2 regions of the Novosphingobium sp. AAP93 genome follow, and region 2 is predicted to be linked to the other one. Evidence: predicted binding sites of a transcription regulator. Region 2 holds the regulator's gene; the other holds the start of a gene.
The links. Region 2 encodes LexA, which represses DNA repair genes until DNA is damaged. Its sites were predicted from a motif close to GTTCCNCNCTTGTTCT; they were not measured.

Region 1: a site for LexA is predicted at 988-1,003, ahead of IP83_RS15920 (S24 family peptidase). Genes of this name have one in related genera too.

What each region holds. Positions count from the first base shown of each region.
Region 1 covers NZ_LJHZ01000104.1:2,925-7,332, reverse strand. Annotated here, with positions in the region: gene IP83_RS15925 (PIN domain-containing protein) at 1-434, opposite strand, end outside; gene IP83_RS15920 (S24 family peptidase) at 1,061-1,702, shown strand; gene mobF (MobF family relaxase) at 1,712-4,408, opposite strand, start outside.
Region 2 covers NZ_LJHZ01000019.1:939-19,217, reverse strand. Annotated here, with positions in the region: gene IP83_RS03950 (reverse transcriptase-like protein) at 1-358, shown strand, start outside; gene moaC (cyclic pyranopterin monophosphate synthase MoaC) at 527-997, shown strand; gene IP83_RS03940 (molybdopterin molybdotransferase MoeA) at 994-2,202, shown strand; gene lexA (transcriptional repressor LexA) at 2,279-2,971, shown strand; gene IP83_RS03930 (ComEC/Rec2 family competence protein) at 2,965-5,199, opposite strand; gene gltX (glutamate--tRNA ligase) at 5,228-6,700, shown strand; gene IP83_RS03920 (citrate synthase) at 6,782-8,068, shown strand; gene IP83_RS03915 (hypothetical protein) at 8,099-8,290, shown strand; gene IP83_RS03910 (HAMP domain-containing sensor histidine kinase) at 8,294-9,703, opposite strand; gene IP83_RS03905 (hypothetical protein) at 9,700-10,617, opposite strand; gene IP83_RS03900 (hypothetical protein) at 10,708-11,928, opposite strand; gene IP83_RS03895 (hypothetical protein) at 12,030-12,335, opposite strand; gene IP83_RS03890 (hypothetical protein) at 12,408-15,095, shown strand; gene IP83_RS03885 (DUF4240 domain-containing protein) at 15,218-15,766, shown strand; gene IP83_RS03880 (GNAT family N-acetyltransferase) at 15,783-16,271, opposite strand; gene IP83_RS03875 (error-prone DNA polymerase) at 16,318-18,279, opposite strand, start outside.

The DNA of each region.
Region 1 (4,408 bases), on a different contig from region 2:
TGATCGAAGGGCGGGCTTCGCGCGAAATAGTCGGCGAAGATCATCGACGCCGGCAGCTCCTGCGCGCGGTGCACGATCGCCGCCCAATCCTCGACGATTGTTTTTGCGAGTTGGCGGAACAGGTCGGCAGCGATTACCGCCGGGTCGATCGATGCCGGCTCTGGCAAGCCCTTGCTGGTATGACGCCACCGCCGAAAGGATTTTTCGATGGTCGCCAGGTCACGTGCCTTCGCTGCGACGTCTTCAGCGATCTGGCGCCGGATCTCGAGCAAGGTGATGTCGGTGATATGGAGAACGACGGCGCGGTCCGCGATATGACGCGCCAGCGTCGAGAGCGCGGGGTTCGAGACATTGTGATGAAGCCGGCGATAGACCTGGGTGTCGAGAAAGACGTGCCTTGTTTCTAACGGCTTGGGCCGAACTTGCTTGTTCATAATGCCGCGCCCTTGTCGCTAACCGGGACATGCGAGAGGTTCCCTGAAGAAACGGTCAATCACCCTATGGCCACTCTTTCTAGAGAGAACAAATTTTCACAGTCTAATAGCATACCAACGGCCCCGCGTTGTTGAAACGCAACTCTTCTTACTAGGAATGGTCCCGTCCTCGCAACGGCCATCAATCTGACAAGGTCAAGCGTGTTTAGACGGCCCTTGTCGTGAAAATGAGGCGGCTAGCGCTCCGAAGGCGTGCCGCCGCGGACCGAAAGTTATCGCTTAGCGCTACATAGTGATAGCGGCTGTTGGTTCCTCGCCGACAACATTGTACGCTTAAGGAAGGGCAGCTTTGTTTGTCCAGCGCCGAAGCTCAGCCAGTCAGCTGTGGGCCCAGTTTCGGGCGTAATTCCTGCCCTGTGGAGTGTTCACTATAGGTCGCGTTCTGGCGATGAACCTGCCGCTGAACCGACCACGCCTGAACTGCATGTTTGTCCCATGAGCAGGCGTCAAACCCCCAAAAGCCGAACAGCTCCTTACACCGGCGGCGCCCTAAGTTCACTTTTTGTTCTTGTTAAGGATGTTTCCTAGCGCTAGGATCATATCCTAGAATCGCAGGAAGAGAGACGATGGAAGATCCCCGCACGACGCTTGACGAGCTGATCCGCCAGCGCGGCGTCAACTACTCGGCTGTCTCCCGCCTGCTTGGCCGCAACGTTTCCTACATCCAGCAGTATCTGCGCAAGGGCAGCCCGCGCCATCTGGACGAGCAGGACCGCCAGATCCTGGCGCAGTTCTTCGGCGTGGACGAGGCTGTCCTGGGCGGCCCGGTTGCGCGGCATACTCCGGTCATCCAGCTCGTCCAGATCCCGGTGCTCGATGTCGAAGCATCTGCGGGCCACGGTGCGTTGGCCGGCGCGGAGAGCCAGGCCGGCCAGTTCGGGTTTGACGAAAAGTGGCTGCGCAAGCTGACGCAGGCGAAGGCTACTAGCCTCTCGATCATCAAGGTGGTCGGAGACTCGATGGAACCGACGCTGTACGACGGCGACGAGGTCCTTGTCGACGTTGCGGACGAGCAGTCCAAGCTTCGCGACGGGATCTACGTACTGCGCATGGACGGCGCGCTCAATGTCAAGCGGGTGGCGATCGAGCCACAGGGCCGCAAAATCTCCGTGGTCAGCGACAATGCGGCCTATCCCAGCTGGCAGGGGCTGGACCGCCGCTCGGTGAACATCGTTGGCCGTGTGCTCTGGTTCGGCCGCAAGATCTGAGACGCCGCCTCAGATCCCCATCTCGAACGGCTTGACCATCGCTTTCTCCCGCTCAGGTGGTTCCTTAAGCACGGGAGGCTCGCTCTGCAGCGCTGCCTCGGAATTCCCTCTCGCAAGACCGGAAGCGGCTGCCTCGCGCAGCAGGCCCACGGTTTCGAGGGCAGAACGCTTCATGCCCGTGTTGCGAGCGATGGCCGCGCCAAGCCGCGAGGCATCGTTGACGAAGAGGGTTAGCCCATCGCGCAGGCGGGTGACGGTCACGAGGAAAGTTTGCTGGTTCGAGAGATTGCGTTCGCGGCTGTCCATCACCGCGATGCCGCGGTCTGACGTGAGCCCCTGCGCCATATGGGCGTTGAGCGCATAAGCGAGATCGAGCCGCTTCAGCATCGGATCGCTGGCCGGCAGATCATGCGCAATGCCCGTCGAGGTCACCAGCGATACCGTATCCCGGCTGATCCCGGTGATACGCGCCTGGTCGGCATTGATGAGCCCCCGTCTGTGGTCGGTCTCGGTCCAGCGAATGCGGTCTCCTGCATGGAGGTCCAGGCGCTTGACTTCGAACAGCCGTAGCGGATCGTAGTCACCATTGGGACGAAGGCGATCGACCTTCAGCACTGTGCGCTTCCCGCCTTCACCCTCCAAGGTCACCGACCCCCGCTGCCGGTCACTCTCGATGACCGTGTATGTCCCCTTCCCTAGCTTTTGCGCCCGATTGTCGCGGTCGAATACGGCGACCATCCCCGGGCGATAGCTGGATGCATAGCGCAGCTCCTCGCGCGTCGTGTTTACGCGTGAGAGCACGTCCAGCCTCAGTGCCGTCTGACCCAGTTCGCCATTGGCCTTGAGCCCGGTCTGGACAGCGGCATTGACCTCGCTGCGCAGAGCACGGCCAGAGGCATAGATCGCAGTTCGGTCGCGCTCGACAGGCGCAAGCGAGAGCCACGCCGCCGCCGCCTCGATCGCTGCCCCTTCGCCGACCTCGATAACGCTCTTGCCGAGGTGTCGCAGCGCGTCATCAATCCGCCCGCCCTGAGCCGCCTGCTGCGCAGCGCGCAGGGCTTTGGTGCGGGCGCGGATGTTCCTGTTCATCGTCGCGGTTTCGATGCCGGAGCGCTGCATGACATCGAAGGGCTTGCCCGCGTCGACTGCACCCAGTTGCTTGCGGTCGCCGATGCTGGCGAACCGGTCGACACCGAGAAGATTGGCGAGAAGGACCAGTTTTTCCTTGTCGGCATTGCCGACCATCGAAGCCTCGTCGAGCAGAATCACGGCGCCTTTCATCTCCGCCCGCGCCTCGGTAAGCCGGGCCGCATCGCCGCCCTCGAGCAGGTCCTGATGGCGCCGCAGAAAGCGCGCGACGGTCATCGACGGGATACCGGTGTCGCGCTCGAGCATCTGCACCAGAGTGTTCTGCACGGCGAGGCCCAGCACCACCCTGCCCTCCTCGCGAAGGATGTCGGCCACAGGCTTGAGCACCGTACTCTTGCCGGCGCCGGCGACGCCCTGAATCGCAACAATCCGGTTGGTCGAACCCAGCAGCAGACGTCCGGCAGCCTCCTGCCCGGCATTGAGCTTGATGCCATACCGCATCTGCGAGAGGCTCTGCAGCCGCGCACCGGCCGCATCGGCGTTGATGATCGGCGATGCCTTCCCCCTGCCCTCCTCCACGGCGGCCACGATGCGCTGCTCGGATGCGACCGCGTCTTTCGTGGTCAGCATGACCTGGCTGACCCCGGCACCCCGCTGCAGCGCGCCCTGCCGGACCAGCTGCTGCACCCGCTGCTCGATCGCCGGCAAGGCTGCGGGAAGGCCAAAACCCAGCGCTGCGCGGTAGAGATCGACTTTCGAGAACGCCGCTTCGCGCTCGGCGAGATGCCGCACCGCAGATGCCACAGCGTGGGCTGCCGCGACCTGTTCGGGCGACCGCTTGGCAAGATCCTGAGGCATCAGCGGATCGCCTTCCCTGAGCCCAAAGCGCTCGGCGAGCGCGGCCGCAAGGTCCTGCGCTCTGGTAACGGTCCCGCGCACGATCGAGGTCAGCTTGCCGACTTCGCCAAGGCCCTGGGCCGCGCGCGCATTCGCTCTCGCCATGACCGCAGTAGGATCGAAGCCGATGGATCTGGCCTTTTCCTTCCAAGCGCTCACCAGCGCGGAACGGTCCTCCACCGTACTCTTTTCCGAGCGGGTCATGAGGTTCGCGGCGCTGCGCGCGGCGAGGCTGCGCGAGGCCATCCCCTCCAGTTGGCCGAGGATTTCTGCGCGGCGCGAGCTGAAGGCATCGCGTACGGATTTCCGGACACCGACCGCTTCGAAGTTGCCGTGCTTGCCGATCTCGCCAACCTCATAGCCGAGGCGCTCGACCGAGATGCGGAAGCGGGCCATCGTCATGGCGTTGAGCAGGGTATTGTGCTCCCACAGCTTGTCATTGCGCAGGGCGCGCCATTTGCCGTCCGGACCCTGCGTCGCATTGGCGACCACCGCGTGAATGTGGGCATTAGGTTCCTGATTGCGGTTGGTATCGTGCATGAAGAGCGCGACGGTGAGGTTGCCGGTGGCGACGGCCTTGTCCTTGCCCCTCACCTCGATCCGGGTCTCGGCAAGGTTGCGTTCAGCCCACGCGAGCGTCTCTTTGACCGCCTCGGTATAGGCCTCAAGGATGCGCCGGTCGCCGCCCACGAGGGCGAGCAGCGACCAGCTCTTGGGCAT
Region 2 (18,279 bases):
GTTCTTCGACGGCGGCTGCCGCCCCAATCCCGGCCCGATGGAAAGCGCCGTCGCCACGCGCGGGCAAGTCTGGCACCGCCGCGATATCGGTCACGGCACCAACGACGAGGCCGAATGGCAGGCCCTGCTTGGCGCGCTCGACGTGGCCAGCGAGCTCGGCGCACGAGACATCGTCCTGCTCGGCGATTCCGCACTGATCGTCGCGCAGGCGAGCGGCACCGCGAAACCCGGTCCCTTCGCCAGCTTCCACGCAAGCTATCTTGCCAAGGCCGCCGCCTTCACCCGCGTCCGCATCCGCCACATCAAGCGGGCGCAGAACCTCGCCGGGATCGCGCTTGCCAAAGGATGGCCGCGCTGAGGGCTATCAGCATTGCCATCTGTCCTACACCGCCGAGGTATGGCATCAACGCCGCATGAAACCGCGCTTTTCCTTCGTCTCCTCCCTGCCTGATCCCGCCAGAAAGCCAGGCCCGGAGTTTTCACTCAGGACTGTGTCAACCGTGTCAACTTGTGTCGCCTTTGCCCGATGAGCGAGCTCACCCACCTCGATTCGCAAGGCCGCGCGCGCATGGTCGATGTCGGCGGCAAACCGGAGACGCAGCGCGTCGCCGTGGCGCTCGGCCGCATCCGCATGAACGCCGCCACACTCGCCGCGCTGCGCGATGGCAAGACGCCCAAGGGCGATGTCCTTGCCGTCGCCCGCATTGCCGGGATCATGGCCGCGAAGCGCACCGGCGAGCTGATCCCGCTCTGCCACCCCCTCGCGCTCGATGCCGTCAGCGTCGAATTCGCGTTCGTTGAGGACGGTGTCGAGGCCCGCGCAACTGCCTCGCTCACCGGGCGCACCGGGGTCGAGATGGAAGCGCTCACCGCGGTCTCGGTCGCGCTGCTCACCATTTACGACATGGCCAAGGCGATCGACAAAGGCATGGTGCTGGAGGGCATCCGCCTGATCGAAAAGCGCGGCGGCAAATCGGGCGATTGGCGCGCACCTTGACCGAACAGACTCCTGCGCGCCCGAACCCGCCCCTCCCGCTTGAGGAAGCCCAGCGCCGCCTGATGGAGCTGGCGCCGGTCCTCCCCATCGAGCACCGTGCGACCGCCGATTGCCTCGGCTTCCACCTCGCCGAGCCGCTGACCGCACTGCGCACCCAGCCCGCCGCCGATGTCTCCGCGATGGACGGCTACGCCCTGCGCGCCGCCGACCTCCCCGGTCCGTGGCGCGTGATCGGCGAAAGCGCTGCCGGGCGCCCCTTCGCCGGGACGGTCGGCCCGGGCGAGGCCGCGCGCATCAGCACCGGCGCGCTTGTCCCCGCCGGCGCCGACATGGTCCTGATCCAGGAGGATGCAGCCCGCGAGGGCGAGGTGCTCACCCTCACCGGAACGCCGCCCGAGCCGCGCGCGCGCCACATCCGCCCCGCCGGCATGGACTTCCGCAGTGGCGATGTCCTCATGGCACCCGGGACGAAGATCGGCGCCGCGCAGATCGCCCTCGCCATCACGGCTGGCCACGCCCACCTCCCGGTCCGCCGCCCGCTCGAACTCGCGGTGATCGATGGCGGGGATGAACTGGCGGCGCCCGGCGCAGACCTTGCCCCGCACCAGCTTCCCGCCAGCAACAGCGCGATGCTGGCGGCACTCGCCACCCAGCCCGCCGTCCGCATCACCCGCATCGGCCCGGTCCCGGACAGGCTCGAAGCGCTGAAAGCCGCGTTCGAGGCCGCCGACGACGCGGACGTTATCGTCACCAGCGGCGGTGCATCGGTCGGGGACCACGATCTCGTCCGCCCGGCGCTTGCCGAACTCGGCGCGGACCTTGCGTTCTGGCGCGTCGCGATCAAGCCGGGCAAGCCGCTCCTTGTCGCGCGGCGGGGTGCGCAGGTGATCCTCGGCCTGCCCGGCAATCCCGCCGCTGCTTTCGTCACCGGATTCCTGTTCCTCCTGCCCCTGATCCGCGCCGCGCTCGGTGCCGGAAACCCGATGCCGCGCCCCATTCCGGCCCGGCTGCGCGAAGCGATGCCGGCAGGAGGCAGCCGCATGGAATTCCTGCGCGCGGTCTGGGATGGCGGCGAAGTCTCGCTCGACGGCTTGCAGGACAGCGGCGCGCTGTCCTCGCTTTCCCGCGCCAACGCCCTTGTAGTCCGCCCAGCGAACGAAGCCGAAACGCCCGCTGGTACGTTTGTTCCAGTATACCTGCTGTAAATGCACGGAATTGCTTGACGCGTGAATATTCGTTGCTTATTCGTTCCGCATTCGTTCACCATAGGAGTGCGCACGGATGCTCACGCGCAAGCAGCATGAACTGCTGACCTTCATTCAGACCCGCCTTGAGGATTCCGGCATTTCCCCCTCGTTCGAGGAAATGAAGGAAGCTCTCGACCTCAAGTCGAAGTCGGGGGTGCACCGGCTGATCTCGGCGCTGGAAGAGCGCGGCTTCATCCGCCGTTTGCCCAATCGCGCCCGCGCTCTGGAATTGATCCGTGACAGCGATGCCGGCGGCGCCAAGCCTGCCAGCCGCGCTGCTGCCAATGCGCCGAGTGCGCTTGCCCCGCTGCGCAATCCTGCTCCGGCACGCGAGCCTGCGAACGATGTGATCGAGATCCCGCTCCACGGCCGCATCGCCGCGGGTGTGCCGATCGAAGCACTTGAGGGCACCTCCACCCTACCAGTCCCCGCCGCGCTGCTCGGTTCGGGTGAGCACTACGCGCTCGAAGTCTCGGGCGACTCGATGGTCGAGGCCGGCATTCTCGATGGCGATTATGCCCTCGTGCGCCGCACCGACACGGCGCGGGATGGCGAGATCGTGGTGGCGCTGGTGCGCGGCGAGGAAGCGACGCTCAAGTATCTGCGGCGCGAGCGCGGCATGGTGCGGCTCGATCCGGCCAATGCGGCCTATGATCCGCAGTATTACCAGCCGCATGAAGTGCAGGTTCAGGGCAAGCTCGCAGGCCTGCTGCGCCGCTATCACTGACTGGGTGCGGGGTTCGGCGCTCCGGTAGCAGCTGGAGCCGGACCCTGCCGCCTCGCCCTTGGCTGCCACGGTGGTGGACGGCGGAACCAGCCATGTTCGCCTTGGGTTTCCGCCACGGTGCGGACCCGGCCCGAGACGAGATCGATTGCCAGTCCGCCCGTCTGGCCGAGCATGGCCCGGTCCGCCTTGAGCAACCGGGGCTTGCAAGCGGAGGGCAGCCGCCGATCTGCCACGACGATATCGGCCCGCGCGCAGGCGGCCGCGAGAACCGGGATCGCCACGAGGTCCTTCCCCCGCGCCATCAGGAGATCGAACCTTCGCCCGCCCCGCACCAGCGACATCGCGCAGAAATCGGGATTGCAATGGGCGCCCTTCCAGTCCTCCAGCGCCACGGCATCGCCTGTCATCCCCGCATTTTCCAGCAACGCGGCGCGCGTATAGCTCTCTTCCCGTACCGCCCGCAGCACCAGCAGATCCGGCCCCTCGCCAGTGATCCCGACGTGGTGGCCATCACCTGAAACGAGGACGTCGGGCGTGCGCGTCAGCAGCAGAGCGGCCATGCCCAATCCGATCGGCACTAGGCCCCACAGCCGCACGCGCCCGCTCCACATGGCCAACCACAACAGCCCGGCCATGAATAGTGCGAAGGTACCGCCCGTCATCCCGGGCATCATCGTCACCGCGCCCGGCTGACCCGCCACCAGATGGGCGAGCCAAAGCAGCAGTTCGAGCGACTTGCCCACCGCCCACCACGCCGGCGCGCCGAGGCCGAACAGATCGAGCGCCAGCGCAAGTGCGATCAGCGGCATCGTCAGCACTGTGGTCAGCGGGATGGCGACCACGTTGGCCGCTGCGCCGTAGATGCCAGCGCGGTGGAAATGGAACAGACTGATCGGCATGAGCGAAAGCTCGATCACAACGCCGGTCATGAGCAGCATCGCCAGATGACGGCCGAACCGCGTCATGCGCCCTTCGTGGCTGTGTGAAAGAAACGCCTTCGCAGGCGTGGACGTACTGAACGCGACGATGGCAATGACTGAGGCAAAGCTCATCTGGAAGCTCGGCCCCAGCACGGCTTCGGGCCAGAGCAGCATGACGATCAGCGCCGCCGTCGCCAGCAGCCGCAGCGAGAGCGGATCGCGGCCCAGCGCCAGCGCCGCGAGCACCAGCAGCGAGCCCGCGACCGAGCGGACGGTCGGCACTTCGGCGCCGGTGAGCAGGGTGTAGAATAGCCCCACCCCCGCTCCGACCCCTGCGGCCAGCAAAGGCAGACGCACGCGCAGTGCGATGAACGGAAATAGAGCGAGCACCCTAATCGTCAGGAAATAGGCACCCGCAATCACAGCACTGACATGCAGGCCACTGATCGAAAGCAAGTGCGTCAGGCCCGCATCGCGCATCGCATCCTCGTCGCCCTGTGCGATGGCGCCGCGGTCGCCGCTGGCAAAGGCGGCGGCAATCGTGCCGGGAGAGCCGGAGAGCTGCCCGCGGACATGGTCGGCCAGTTCCTGCTGCCATTGCCGGAGTGACCAACCCTCGTTCGCCGGCCTGACGACCATCACGGGACCCACCACGTTCCCCGTGGCGGCGAGCCCCTGAAACCATGCCGCGCGGGCAAAATCGTAGGAGCCCGGCAGCATTGGCGGCGCCGGCGGCATGAGCCGGGCGCGCAGGCGGACCTCGGCGCCTTCGACAAGCCCGGGCTGGTCGTTCTCGTCCGGCAGGTTGAGCCGCAGCTGAAGCGGCTCGGCGTGGCCCTCGATTTCCGCGCGGATGAGCAGCCTCACCCGATCACGCGCACCTTCGACTTGCCGGTCGATAATCCGGCCCTGGATCATGGCGACTTCAGGCCGCGCAATGCCCGGCTCGCCCACCAGCTCGGACTTCACCCAGATCGTGGTGCAGCCTGCCGCGAGCATCAGCGCCATGCCGATCAGCGCGGCGCGCAAGTGTCCCATATCGCCCTCGGCGTCGATGAGCAGGCTGCCCATCGCCGCCGCACCGCACAATGCGAGGAAGCCCGCCCATTGCCACGGCCCCGGCAGCACCGCCCAGCAAGCGATTCCAATGCCGAAGCCCACCGCAAGCCACGGGCCGCGCTCGAAAGGGCGGGCAGCCAGGAACGCTTCCATGGTGCGGTGCATGCTGGACAAGGCGGCGAGTTTGTCCCAGAGGCGTGTCCGCAGCGTCGCGGGTTCGCCAAGAGGTTGGGCCAAAGTCGGCGGCATGGCCGGATTAGGAAGGATTGCGCCCATAATGGCAAGCGCCAGTGACACCGTTTCTGCAGGATCGGGCGCGGGGACTGCCGCTGTTCGCAAGGGTGTGGTGACGCGTTTCGCGCCTTCCCCCACCGGATACCTGCATATCGGCGGCGCGCGCACCGCGCTGTTCAACTGGCTGTTCGCCCGCCACCACGGCGGCACCTACCTGCTGCGTATCGAGGATACCGACCGCGCGCGGTCTACCGAGCCGGCCATCGAGGCCATTTTCGACGGGCTCAACTGGCTGGGCCTCGGCGGTGACGAGGAACCGGTGTTCCAGTTCGCGCGGTCTGACCGGCATGCGGAAATCGCGCACAAGCTGATGGAGGCCGGGCACGCCTATCGCTGCTATTTGACGCAGGAAGAACTCGCCGCACGCCGCGCCGCGGCGCAGGCCGAACGCCGCCCGTTCCGCATCGAAAGCGAATGGCGCGATGCCGATCCGTCGACATGGCCCGAAGGCCAGCCGTGGGTCGTGCGCATCAAGGCGCCGCGTGACGGCGCGACCACGATCGACGACCTCGTGCAAGGCCCGATCACCGTCCAGAACGTCGAGATCGACGACTACGTCATCCTGCGCTCGGACGGCACACCTACCTACATGCTTGCGGTTGTGGTCGACGATCACGACATGGGGGTGACCCACGTGATCCGCGGCGATGACCATATCAACAACGCCTTCCGCCAGCTGGTGGTGATCCGCGCGATGCAGGCGGTCGAAGGCTCGGGCTGGGAAGACCCGGCCTATGCCCATATCCCGCTGATCCACGGCGCGGACGGGGCGAAGCTTTCCAAGCGCCACGGTGCGCTTGGCGTCGATGCCTATCGCGACGAACTAGGGCTGCTGCCCGAAGCGGTGTTCAACTACCTGCTCCGGCTCGGCTGGGGCCACGGTGATGCCGAGATCATCAGCCGCGAGCAGGCGGTCGAGTGGTTCGAGATCGGCGATGTCGGCAAGGGCGCTGCACGCTTCGATCTCAAGAAACTGCAGAATTTCAACGGGCACTATATCCGCGAAGCCGATGACGCGCGGCTGGCGGGGCTTGTCGCGCAGCGGCTGGGCGGGCTGGACGAAGCTGGCCTTGCGCTGCTCACCACCGCTATGCCGGTGCTGAAAGTGCGCGCGGCGGACCTCATGGAACTGGCCGCCGGCGCGCGGTTCCTGTTTGCGCAGCGGCCACTGGAGCTCGACGAAAAGGCAGCGGGCCTGCTGACGGACGATGCGCGTGCACTGCTTGGCGCGATGGCTGAGTGGCTTGTCGCCGAGGAATGGACAGCCGCTGCGCTGGAAGCTTCCCTCAAGGCGATGGCGGAAGAACGCGGGCTCGGGCTGGGCAAGCTGGCGCAGCCGCTGCGCGCCGCGCTGACCGGCACGACTACCTCGCCGGGCATTTTCGACGTACTGGTACTTCTGGGACGAGACGAGTCGCTCGCCCGGGTCAAAGACCAGGCTGCGCAGACCACGTGATGTAACTTTCCGGGCCCCGGCCCGAACCCAACCAGGCCGGCACAGCGCCGCCGAAGTATGAGCAGAACAGGAGGGTAGATCGTGAGCGACAACCAGGCGACCCTGAGTGATGGCGACAAGACCGTCACGATGCCGATCAAGAGCGGCACGATCGGCCCCGACGTGGTCGATATCCGCAAACTCTATGCCGAAACCGGCAAGTTCACCTATGATCCGGGCTTTACCAGCACGGCAAGCTGCGACAGCGCGCTGACCTACATCGATGGTGATGAAGGCGTGCTGCTGCACCGCGGCTATCCGATCGGCCAGCTGGCCGAACACTCCAGCTTCATGGAAGTGAGCTACCTGCTGCTCAACGGCGAACTGCCTTCGGCGGACGAGCTGGCACAGTTCACCCGCACGATCACCCGCCATACGATGGTCCACGAGCAGCTCTCGGTGTTCTACCGCGGCTTCCGCCGTGACGCGCATCCGATGGCGATCATGTGCGGTGTCGTCGGCGCGCTCTCGGCGTTCTATCATGACTCGACCGACATCTCGGATCCGGAACAGCGCAAGATTTCGGCGCACCGCCTGATCGCCAAGATGCCGACGATCGCGGCGATGGCCTACAAGTATTCGGTCGGCCAGCCCTTCGTCTATCCGCGCAACGACCTCTCCTACACCGGCAACTTCCTGCGCATGACCTTCGCGGTCCCGGCGGAGGAATACGAGGTGAACCCGATCGTCGAGCGCGCGCTCGATCGCATTTTCATCCTCCACGCCGACCACGAGCAGAACGCCTCGACTTCGACGGTGCGTCTGGCGGGTTCGTCGGGCGCCAACCCGTTCGCCTGCATCGCGGCGGGCATCGCCTGTCTGTGGGGCCCGGCGCATGGCGGCGCGAATGAAGCCGCGCTCAACATGCTCAAGGAAATCGGCACGCCCGACCGCATCCCGCACTACATCGCGCGCGCCAAGGACAAGAACGATCCGTTCCGCCTGATGGGCTTCGGTCACCGCGTCTACAAGAACTACGACCCGCGCGCGACGGTGATGCAGCAGACGGTGCGCGAGGTGTTTGCCTCCTTGAAGGTCACCGACCCGCTGTTCGAGACGGCGCTGCAGCTGGAAGAGATCGCGCTGAACGATCCCTACTTCATCGAGAAGAAGCTGTTCCCGAACGTGGACTTCTATTCGGGCATCATCCTTTCGGCGATCGGCTTCCCGACCGCGATGTTCACCGCGCTCTTCGCGCTCGCCCGCACGGTCGGCTGGGTTGCGCAGTGGAACGAAATGATCAGCGATCCCGGCCAGAAGATCGGCCGTCCGCGCCAGCTCTACACCGGCCCGGCGCAGCGCGACTACGTGCCCGTAGACAAGCGCTGAGGCGCGAGCAGACAACCTGAGGAGAGTGACATGACCCTGATCCTGCGTATCCTGGGCGTGCTCGCTCTCCTCATGGGCCTGTTGTGGATGGGCCAGGGCGCCGGCCTGATCATGTGGCCGGCATCCAGCTTCATGCTGGAGCAGAAGATCTGGATTCTGTGGGGCGGCGTGCTGGCTCTGGTCGGCGCCGGGCTGCTGTTTCTGGCGCAGCGCCGAGGCTGAGCGTCAGGCCGCCCGGTCGGGCGGCAGGGTCAGTTCAAAGCGCGCGCCTTCGCCCGCAGCGCTGGTGACGACGAGATCCCCGCCCATCGCCCGCGCGAGGTGGCGCGAGATATAGAGGCCAAGGCCTGTCCCGCCATCACCGCTGCGGCCCAGCCGCTCGAACTTCTCGAACACGCGAACCGCTTGCTCGGCATCGAGGCCCTGGCCCTCGTCCTGCACTGCGATCCATGCACAGCGCGCGTCCTCGCCGGTCTCGAGCGTTACGCGCGTACCCTCCGGGCTGTAGCGGATCGCATTGGTGACGAGATTGAGCAGCACTTGCAATACGCGGCGGAATTCGCCGATTGCGGGTACGCACGCAGCGGCATCCGGCGTTACCAGCGTGATCCCGCGCTCCTGCGCGCGGACCGAAAGGATGCCGGCAGCGCGGCGGGCGCAATCGGCCAGATCGATGTGGTCGGGCGCCGGAGAGAAACCGGGAGCCTCGACCGCTTCGAGATCGGCAAGGTCCTCGATCAGGCTCATCAGGTGGCGTCCAGCATCGGCGATATCGCGCGCATAGCTGGCATATTCCTCTGCCAGCGGTCCGGCGAGGCGCGTGCGGATCGTCTCGGCATTGGCGATGATCCGCGTGATCGGCTGGCGCAGGGTGGGGGCGAGATCTCGGCCCAGCAGGCGGTTCCATCCGGGCTGCGCGTTCGCCGCATCCGCCTTTTCGTCGCTGGCTGCGGAGCTGGAGGGCAAAGTCTCGATCACATCGGGGATCGCAAGCAGCGAGAAACCGCCCTGCCCGCGCGGGATGATCCGAGCGCGCCAGCCACGCTTCGAGCCCTCGACCGTGAACGGCGCATCATCGAGCAAGCGCCAATGGAGCGGACCCTGCCGCGCCGTCATCAGATCGCTCACCCGGTCGATGGTCACGAAATCGGTCCAGAAGCGCCCCCGACCAGCCTCGAGCGCTGCGGCCAGTCCGGAGAGATCGGCCGCGCGGACATCGGCGACGATCACGCGTTGCTCCTCGTCCAGCAGGATCTCAGCTTCAGCGACATGATGCAGCAGCGCTTCGGGCACGGGCAAGTCGGTCGCGGTTTCCTCTCCGCGCTGCCAATGCGTGAGCTCGATTGCTGTGCCCTCGCCATGCGGCGTGACCGAAGCGAGCGCGGTGACGAAGTGCCCTTCATCAACCGAGAGGATCATGCGCGAGGCAGCCTGGCCGGTCCGGCGGACGCGGCGGACCAGCGCCAGCAGGGCCGGGACCGCGATCAGGCCGGGGATCGCGCTGCCGCAGCGCAGTTGCAGACCAGCGAGCGGTTCGTCAGCCGCGATGAGCCGGTCTCCGCCGTCGGTGCGGGCACGGATCAGGCCGCCGCCGGGCGTACTCGGCGCCGCGCCCCGTTCGCGCAGCGCGCTCATGCGCCGGCCTGCGCGAGCAGCGCGGCGGCCTTGGCGGGCGTGATGTCCGCAAAGCCCTGCGGCAAGTTGGCTTCGGGATGGAACGCCAGCGCCGCTTGTGTGACCGCGGCAGGTACCAGTCCGCAAGCCCGCAGCGCGAGCACAAAGCGCGGCAGCTGGCCTTCGACCGTCGCCATTATCGCCGCCTCGCGGCTGAGCCCGGAGCCGCGCGCGAGCGCGGTGAGAAACAGCGCGACTCCAGCCTTGTCCACCTCAAGCGCGGCGGCTGCCTTTTCCCCCATGGCATCGAGCACGCGGCCCATCTGCGCGAGGCGCGAACGTGTCTCGTCGATCCGCGCGCGGACGCCGCGTTCGGCAATGAGCGCATAAGCTTCGGCGGAGCCATCGAGGCCGACATGAGCGCGCAAGGTCACGAGCGCAATGTGCACGAGATCGCCCGGCAATTCACCCAGCGGCAGCTGCATGCGCCGCTGGCTCTGGCAGAAGCGCGCTTGAGCGGCGAGCAAGTTCATCGCGCCGGCAGACGCCTGCGCATCGGGATCGGCCATGCGCGACTGCAGGAGCGGCGGGAGCACCGGATCGACCCCGCGACTGCGCTCCAGTCTGACAGTCCATTGCCATTCGAGCGCGAGCGTGTGGAAATGCTCGAGGAAGGCCGGATTTTCCGCCAGGACATGGGCGAGTTCCTCCGCCGCCTCGTGCGCCCATCCCTCCGGTTCGGCATGGCCAGCCGCCTCGGCCAGCGCGATCACCAGCTGCCGCGCGACATCGACGAACATGCCGCGCACGCGCGCGACGATCTCGTCGCTGAAGAGGGAGTTGTTGTCGCTGCGCAGAAGATGGCGCAGGATCGGCACGACATGGGCCACCGCACCGCGCGCGGCAGCCACGTCGTCCGCCAGCGGCGAAGACATCGCGCTTGCCGGAGCGCCGGAAGATGCGGGGAAGGCCATCCTCACCAACTTAGGCCCGGGCTGGTTAATTCGGGGTTAGGCGGTTGGCCGTCATGCGGGCCGCCCTCCGCTCGGCAGGGTGCTGCCCGGCCCCTCGCCGCGCCCCGCAAGGAGCAGTCCGGCGACCATCAGCGTCACCACCAGCAGCCGCAGCACGAAATCGAATGGCAACAGAATGCTCGCCAGCGCCAGCATTGCCCCGACGACGAAGCGATCGTTGAGCCACCAGATCCAGGCTTCATCGGGCTGCAGGCGCTGGAGCAGGCGCAGCAGGAGGATCAGCACGACCGGTGGAAACCAGGCGATGCCCCAGGGAACCCCGACAACCGCAGGAATCTCGGTCCGCCACGCACAGAGTGTGATCAACAACCCGTCGAGCACCCAGTCGGCGAGCTGGTCGAGCGGCGCGCCGCTGGACGATCCGATCAGCGAATCCCGCTCGACCCGCGCGAGCAACCCGGCCACCTGCTGCACCATCCACGCCAGCGCCAGCATAGCAAAGCCCGGGCCGCACCAGCCGAACCACCCCGCGCCGGTGCCCAGCAGCGCGGTGATGACCGCGCCAAGCGCGATGACATAGGGCCGCGTCCCCGCATGGAGCAGCGCCGGTCCAAGCGAGCGCACCACTCCGGCGGCCAGCCACGATCCCGGCGAACGGACTTGTGCACTTGCCGTGTGCAGCCGCACCCAGCCCGGCTCTGCCCGATGCGCCTCGCCCTCGTCGCGGATCAGGCGCCAGCGGCCCTGATCGAGCAGCATTGCGGGCAATTCGCGCTGAACAATCCGCGCTTGCGAAGCGATCCGCAGCAGAGCCGAGCCCGGGTTCCAGTCCCCGGGCAGATCGCCCAGCGCTGCGATCAATTTGCCGGGCAGCAGCATCGCGCCCGCGCCGGCACTATTGATATCGATGCGCTCGAAACCGAGCGGCAGGCCGGTCTCGACAGGAAGCGTGAGCACCACCGGTCCATCACCGAGCAACCGGAGCGCGTCTTCCGGCATGGCAAGCAGGCCTTCGCCCAGTACCAGCAGTTCATCCTCGGCAGCGACCAGCGGTGCAAGCGCCCGCGCAGACGCGATCACGTGAAACCGCGCCCCGCCTGCCTCTGCCGCATGTTGGAGCATCACGAGATCATTGGTCAGCGTTTCCGCCAGGACCACCACCCGCGCGCAGCCAAGCGCCATGGCAAGGCCGAGTTGATGGCGCAGGATCGAGCGGCCACCAATCGGCAGCAGGCCGCGAAGGGCCTGTGGCTCGCCCTGAAAGGCGTCCATCAACGACAGCAATGCGACCCGCAAGGCGGCGACCTCCCTTTCCCCTATGCTAGGGCGGCAAGACCGCGATGCCAAGGGTGTGGCCCAAGTGCGGCGGCGAATCAGTCGGTTGGTTCTATGGAATCAAGCGCCGCCGCGATGTTTCGCAGCACAGCAGGCTCTCCTGGTGCGCCCTGCAGCGCTTCGTCGGCGAGCGCGATCAGTTCCTCGGCATGAAATGTCGCGGCGAGGCTTTTCAAGCGCAGCGCTGCCATTTCCCAGTTCCCGTCGCAGCGCGCGCGGCCCAGCAGATCAAGCTGCCGGCGCGCAGCTTCGACAAACGCGGCCCGCAGCTCGCGGAACAGCTCCGCATCGTCGCCGGTTGCCGCAGCCAGATGGGCATCGATCGCATCGCCAAGGTAAGCCATGGCCACAGGATTATCGTCATTCAGTTAACCCACGCTTTAAGCGGCGGTCACAAGTGTGTTAAAGCCTTAGACATGGCCGGGGGAAGAAAGATCATCGCCATCGAAGGCGGCACGGATGACGATGCTACGCAGGCGGCCGCCGTGCGGCTGGGCAAGCGCCTTGCCGGCGAAGCGCTGGTGGAAGACGCTGATGGCGGCGCGGCGTTGATGGCTGCGAGCGAAGACACGGCGGACGGCGGCTGGCCGGTCGCGCCGACCCCGGAAGACAGCATGGCAGTTTGGGACGACGACGAAGGCGAAGCGGTCAAGCTCGAACGCGAGTGGCTCGGTCTTGCCGTAAGCGGTGCGCTGATTGCAGCGTGGACCGGCGCTTTCATCACAGGCAATCTCGCCATGTTCCGACAGGCGCAGCCGCTGGGCGTGTGGACCGGACTGCTTTCCGCCTGGTCGACCCCGGTGCTGGTGGTGCTTGTGGCGCTGCTCCTTGTGCGGCGCGGCAGTCGGCGCGAGGCCGGGCGCTTTGGCGATGCCGCACAGCTGCTCCGCATCGAATCGCAGCAGCTTGAGCGGCGGCTCGCGGCGGTGAACACCGAACTCTCGCTCGCGCGCGATTTTCTGGCAGCGCAAGGCCGCGATCTCGAATCGCTGGGGCGCATCGCGGTGGAGCGGATCAGCGGCAACGCGGCGCAATTGCAGGCGCTGATCGCGGGCAACGGCGCGCAGGTCGAGCAGATCGCCACAGTTTCCGACCATGCGCTTGAAAACATGGAAAAACTGCGCGGCCAGCTGCCGGTGATCGCCAATTCCGCAAAGGACGTCACGAACACCATCGCCAACGCCGGGCGCACCGCCCATGCCCAGCTGGAAGACCTTGTTGCCGGGTTCCTGCGGCTGAACGAGTTCGGTCAGGCCAGCGAGCGGCAGGTCGACCTTGTGCGCGAACGCGTAGACGCCGCGCTGGCCGCCTTCGAGGAGAGTGCGGCACGCATCACCGCGCATAGCGAGGCTCGCCTTGCCGCGCTGGAGGAAGGTGCGCAGGCCCACCGCCAAAAGCTCGATGCCGAGGAAGTCGCTGCCCTCGCCGCCATCCGCGCTCGCGCCGAGACGCTGAACGAGGAACTCGCCAGCCAGCGCGAGGCGATCATTCGCAGCGAAGAGGATACGCTTGCGGCCCTGGGCGCGCGCTTTGCCGCGATGCGTGCGGAGAGCGGCGCGTTCAGCCGATCGCTGAGCAGCGCGGAAGACACCGCACTGCGCCAGTTTGCCGAACGTTCGGAGACCCAGCTGGTCGCGCTGCGCCATGCGGTGGAAACGATCGGCAGCGACCACGAGGCACTGATCTCCGCTTCGCGCGACCGGCTCGCCGCGTTCGAGGCCAATGCCGCCGAACTTGCCCGCCGCCTTGCCGAGGACGCGAGCCTGCTCGACGAACAGCTGGCCGCCCGCCGTGCCAATCTCGAGGTCGCTTCCGCCGAACAGCGCGCCGCGCTGACGCAGAGCCTTGCCGATCTGGACAGCGCGATCCGCGAACGTCGTGCTGCCATGGCTGCCGCCGGGGCCGAAGCCGCCGAGGCGCTGGCCCGCAAGCTTGCCGATCTCGACACCGCCGTCGAAGCGCAGCGCCAGCGCCAGCTGGAGGAAGCCCGAGCTCTCGGCCAGCAGTGCGATGCGATTGCCGCCAAGGTTGCGGCCTTCAGCGCGACGCTCAAGACATCGGGCGAGGCGGGCGACACGAGCGCGGCGACCATCGACCGCGCCCTCACCACGCTCACCCAGCACCTCGTGGACATGCGGGAAGCGCTGACCGGCACGGACGGGCAGATCGGCGCCCTGACCGATTCGGCCGTGCGTCTGCTGGAGCTCATTCAGGCAGGCGGCAACCATGCCGGAACCGTGCTGCCCGCCGCGCTGGGCAGCGCCGAAGCCGGCCTCGCCGCGTTCGAAGACCGGGTCGGGCAGATGCACGCCGCACTCGGTGAAGCAGGCGAATCGAGCCACGCGCTGGCGCAGGACGTGGAAAGCACGCGTAGCGGCCTCAAGGCAGCCATGGCCGATACCGCGCGCATGCAGAAGACGCTTACTGCCCAGGCCACCGAACAGGAAGCAAGGCTCGGCGAACTGCGCGCCCTCCTCGCCGCCGCGCGCGAGGACAGCGACGCCCTCTCACGCGATATCGAAGGCCAGCTTTCGGGCGCCATTGTCCGCGTGTTACAAGGCCGCGGCGCCGAACTCGTCGCCCGGCTCGAGGAAGCGATCGACAGCGCTGCCGCCGCCAGCCGCGAGACCGCGATCCAGATGCGCGACCAACTTGCGAAGGTGGACGAACTTGCCGGCAACCTCGAAAACCGTGTCGCCCGCGCCCGCGAGCGAGCGGAGGAGCAAGTCGACAACGACTTTGCGCGTCGCACCGCGCTGATCACCGAAAGCCTGAATTCCGCGGCCATCGACATCGCCAAGGTGCTCTCGGCGGACGTTTCCGAAACCGCCTGGGCTTCGTACTTGCGCGGTGACCGCGGCATCTTCACCCGCCGCGCGGTCAGCCTGCTCGAAACCGGCGAAGCCCGCGCGGTGCAGCAGCACTACGAGAGCGACGGCGAATTCCGCGGCCACGTGAACCGCTATATTCACGATTTCGAAGCGATGCTGCGCCAGCTGCTCTCGACGCGAGACGGTCACGCACTGGGCGTGACGCTGCTGTCGTCCGACATGGGCAAGCTCTACGTCGCCCTCGCGCAAGGGATCGAGCGGCTGCGGACGTGAGCCCTGCCCCGCAGGCATCGTCCCGGTCCGTCGTCGGAAGGTTGCTCGCAGTCGCTGCCACTGTCATGCAGGCCTCGGCCGTCTGTGCTGCGCCAGACGAGGCGCCTGCCGCCCGTAGCCAAATGATCCCTCCCGCACCGGATACGCGTCCTCTCGACGAGCGGTCCTTCTGGGCCTTGGTCGATCAATCCGCCAAGTTTGCAGGCAAACCGGATCTGCAGCTCCAATCGCTGCACACCAGCCTGAGCCGGCTTCCGCCAGACCGGATCGTCGAGTTTGAAAGAGTCTTCGATCAGGTCATGCGCCGTTCCTACGCGTGGGACCTGTGGGGTGCTGCCGATCTCGCCAATGGCGGCGCTTCCGATGATGGCTTCGAATACTTTCGCTGCTGGTTGATTGCGCGGGGTTACCAGACGTTCGAGAGGGTATTGGCCGATCCTGACGCACTCGCGGATGTGCTCGCCCGAGGTTCCCCGGACATTCTCGAGTTCGAGGACTTCGCCTATGTTGCCCGCAAGACGTGGGCGGCGAAGACGGGCCGCGATTGGAACGAAATGCCGTTCGCGGCCAACATGATGTATGCCGAAAGCCCCAAGGGCGTAAGGTTCAGCGATGATCCGGCAGAGCTGGCCAAGCGGTACCCGAAGCTCTGGGCAAGGTTCGGACAGTGAACTTGCGTATGGCGCCCTAAAGCCGCTTCCACATCAGCGCTTCGTCGGTATAGACATTGCCGCGCCGCACGGATTCCGGCTCGATCGCGTAGAGCACGTAGCCGTGGCGTTCATAGAGTGCTTTCGCCCGCGCATTGTCGGCCATCAGGGTCAGCTGGAGCTGGCGCAGGCCTAGGCTGCGGGCTGCCTCCTCCAGCGTATTGAGAATGCGCGAGGCAGCGCCGGTGCCGCGTGCGGCGGGCACGGCGTACATGCCCCAGACGAGGCCTTTGTGATCGAGCTTCACGCCGGCAAGACGGCTGAGCCCGCCTACGGCGAGCCACGCGCCGTTCTGCACCACGGCATAGACATGGTCGCGCGCCAGACGCTCCCGCCACCAAGGCGCGCCGAGGGCGGCATCGTCTGCACTCGCGCCGCGAAAGCTCATGTGATCGCCGTCCAGCGCTTCGCGGCGCAAAACGAGGAAGCGCTCGGTATCGTCGGGGCCCAGTCTGATGATGTCCATGGCCCGCGCGTAGACAGCGCTCGCGGCGCAATTGTGGCAACTTCCGTCAGTGGAAATCGCGCGACTTGGGGATCACCCGCACGTTGCGTGGATGGCTGCGCGCGGGCGGCCCCATCCGGCCGACGACAGGTCGGTTGACCTCGTCGGCACGTGCCATCGCAGGCTGGAGCGCATCGTCTGACAGACGCGCGAGGCCTTCGCTGGCGTCGGTCAGGTGCTGGGCGATCACGTGGATAACCTCGTCATCGTATTCCACGCGGCCCCGCACTTCCATCAGCCGCGCCCCCATCACCACGCTGCGCTGCTTTTCCTTGAGATCGGGCCAGATCACGAGGTTGATCACCCCGGTCTCGTCCTCCAGCGTGATGAAGCACACGCCCTTGGCGCTGCCCGGCTGCTGGCGCACCAGCACGACGCCGGCCACGCGCACCATCGAGCGCACCTTGCGCATCCGCAGGTCTGCCGCGCGCACGAAGCCGCGTTCGGCGAGCTCGGCGCGCAGGAAGGCCATCGGGTGCGCCTTCAGCGAGAGCCGCAGCGTCTGGTAGTCGGCAACGACTTCCTCGGAGAGCGGCATCATGGGCAGACGGGTTCGCACGCGTTCCTCGCCCTGATCGCGCGCATCGGCGGCGGCGAACAGCGGCAGCGGCGGTGCGGCGACCAGGCTGCGCGCATCCCACAGCGCCTGCCGCCGCGAGAGGCCGAGCGAGCCCAGCGCATCGGCCGCCGCGAGCCGCTCGATCATCGCGGGCGAAAGCCCCGCGCGCGCCTTGAGCGCTCCGGCATCGGCAAATCTCCCGCCCGCCTCGCGCGCCGAAACGAGCGCGGCGGCGACATGTTCAGGGAGGCCATCGATCTGGCGCAGGCCAAGCCGGAGCGCCGCGCCGTCCTCCTCCAGCGTGCAGTCCCACATCGAATGGTTCACATCGGCCGGGAGCACGATGACGCCATGCTCCACTGCATCGCGCACGATCTGCGCCGGCGCGTAGAAGCCCATCGGCTGCGAATTGAGCAGGCCGCAGGCGAATGCTGCCGGGTAGTGGCACTTGATCCATGACGAGACGTAGACGAGATGGGCGAAGCTGGCGGCATGGCTTTCGGGAAAGCCGTATTCACCGAAGCCCCGGATCTGGTTGAAGCAGCGCTGCGCGAAGTCGCGGTCATAGCCGCGCGCGGTCATGCGCTCTACCATCATGTCCTGCAGTTCCTCGACCATCCCGCGCCGCCGGAAGGTCGCCATGGCCTTGCGCAAGCGGTTGGCCTCGGCGCCCGAAAACTTCGCCGCATCGAGCGCGATCTTCATCGCCTGTTCCTGGAAGATCGGCACGCCCAAGGTGCGCCCGAGGATCGAGGTCAGTTCGTCCGGCGGGCCAAACGCGGGGCCGGGCGCGGGAATGCTGACCGCCTCCTCCCCCCGCCGCCGCCGGAGGTAGGGGTGGACCATGTCGCCCTGGATCGGTCCGGGGCGCACGATGGCGACCTGGATCACGAGATCGTAGAACTCGCGCGGGCGCAGGCGCGGCAGCATGTTCATCTGCGCGCGGCTTTCCACCTGGAACACCCCCAGCGAATCGCCCTTGCACAGCATGGCGTAGACCGCCGGATCCTCGCGCGGGACCGTGGCAAGCGTGAGGGTGCGGCCATGATGCTCGCCCAGCAGATCGAGGCATTTCCTGATGCAGGTGAGCATCCCGAGCGCCAGCACATCGACCTTGAGGATGCCGAGCGCGTCGATATCGTCCTTGTCCCACTCGATGAAGCTGCGGTCCGCCATGGCGCCATTGCCGATCGGCACCGTCTCGGTCAGCGGGCCCTGCGTGAGGATGAAGCCGCCGACATGCTGCGAGAGATGGCGCGGCATGCCAATCATCTGCTCGGTTAATTTGAGAACCCGCTTGAGGTGTGGATCGGACAGATCGAGCCCAGCCTGCGCGACATTCTTCTCCGCCACCTCGCTGCCCCACCCGCCCCACACGGTGCGCGCGAGCGCAGCGGTGACGTCTTCGGT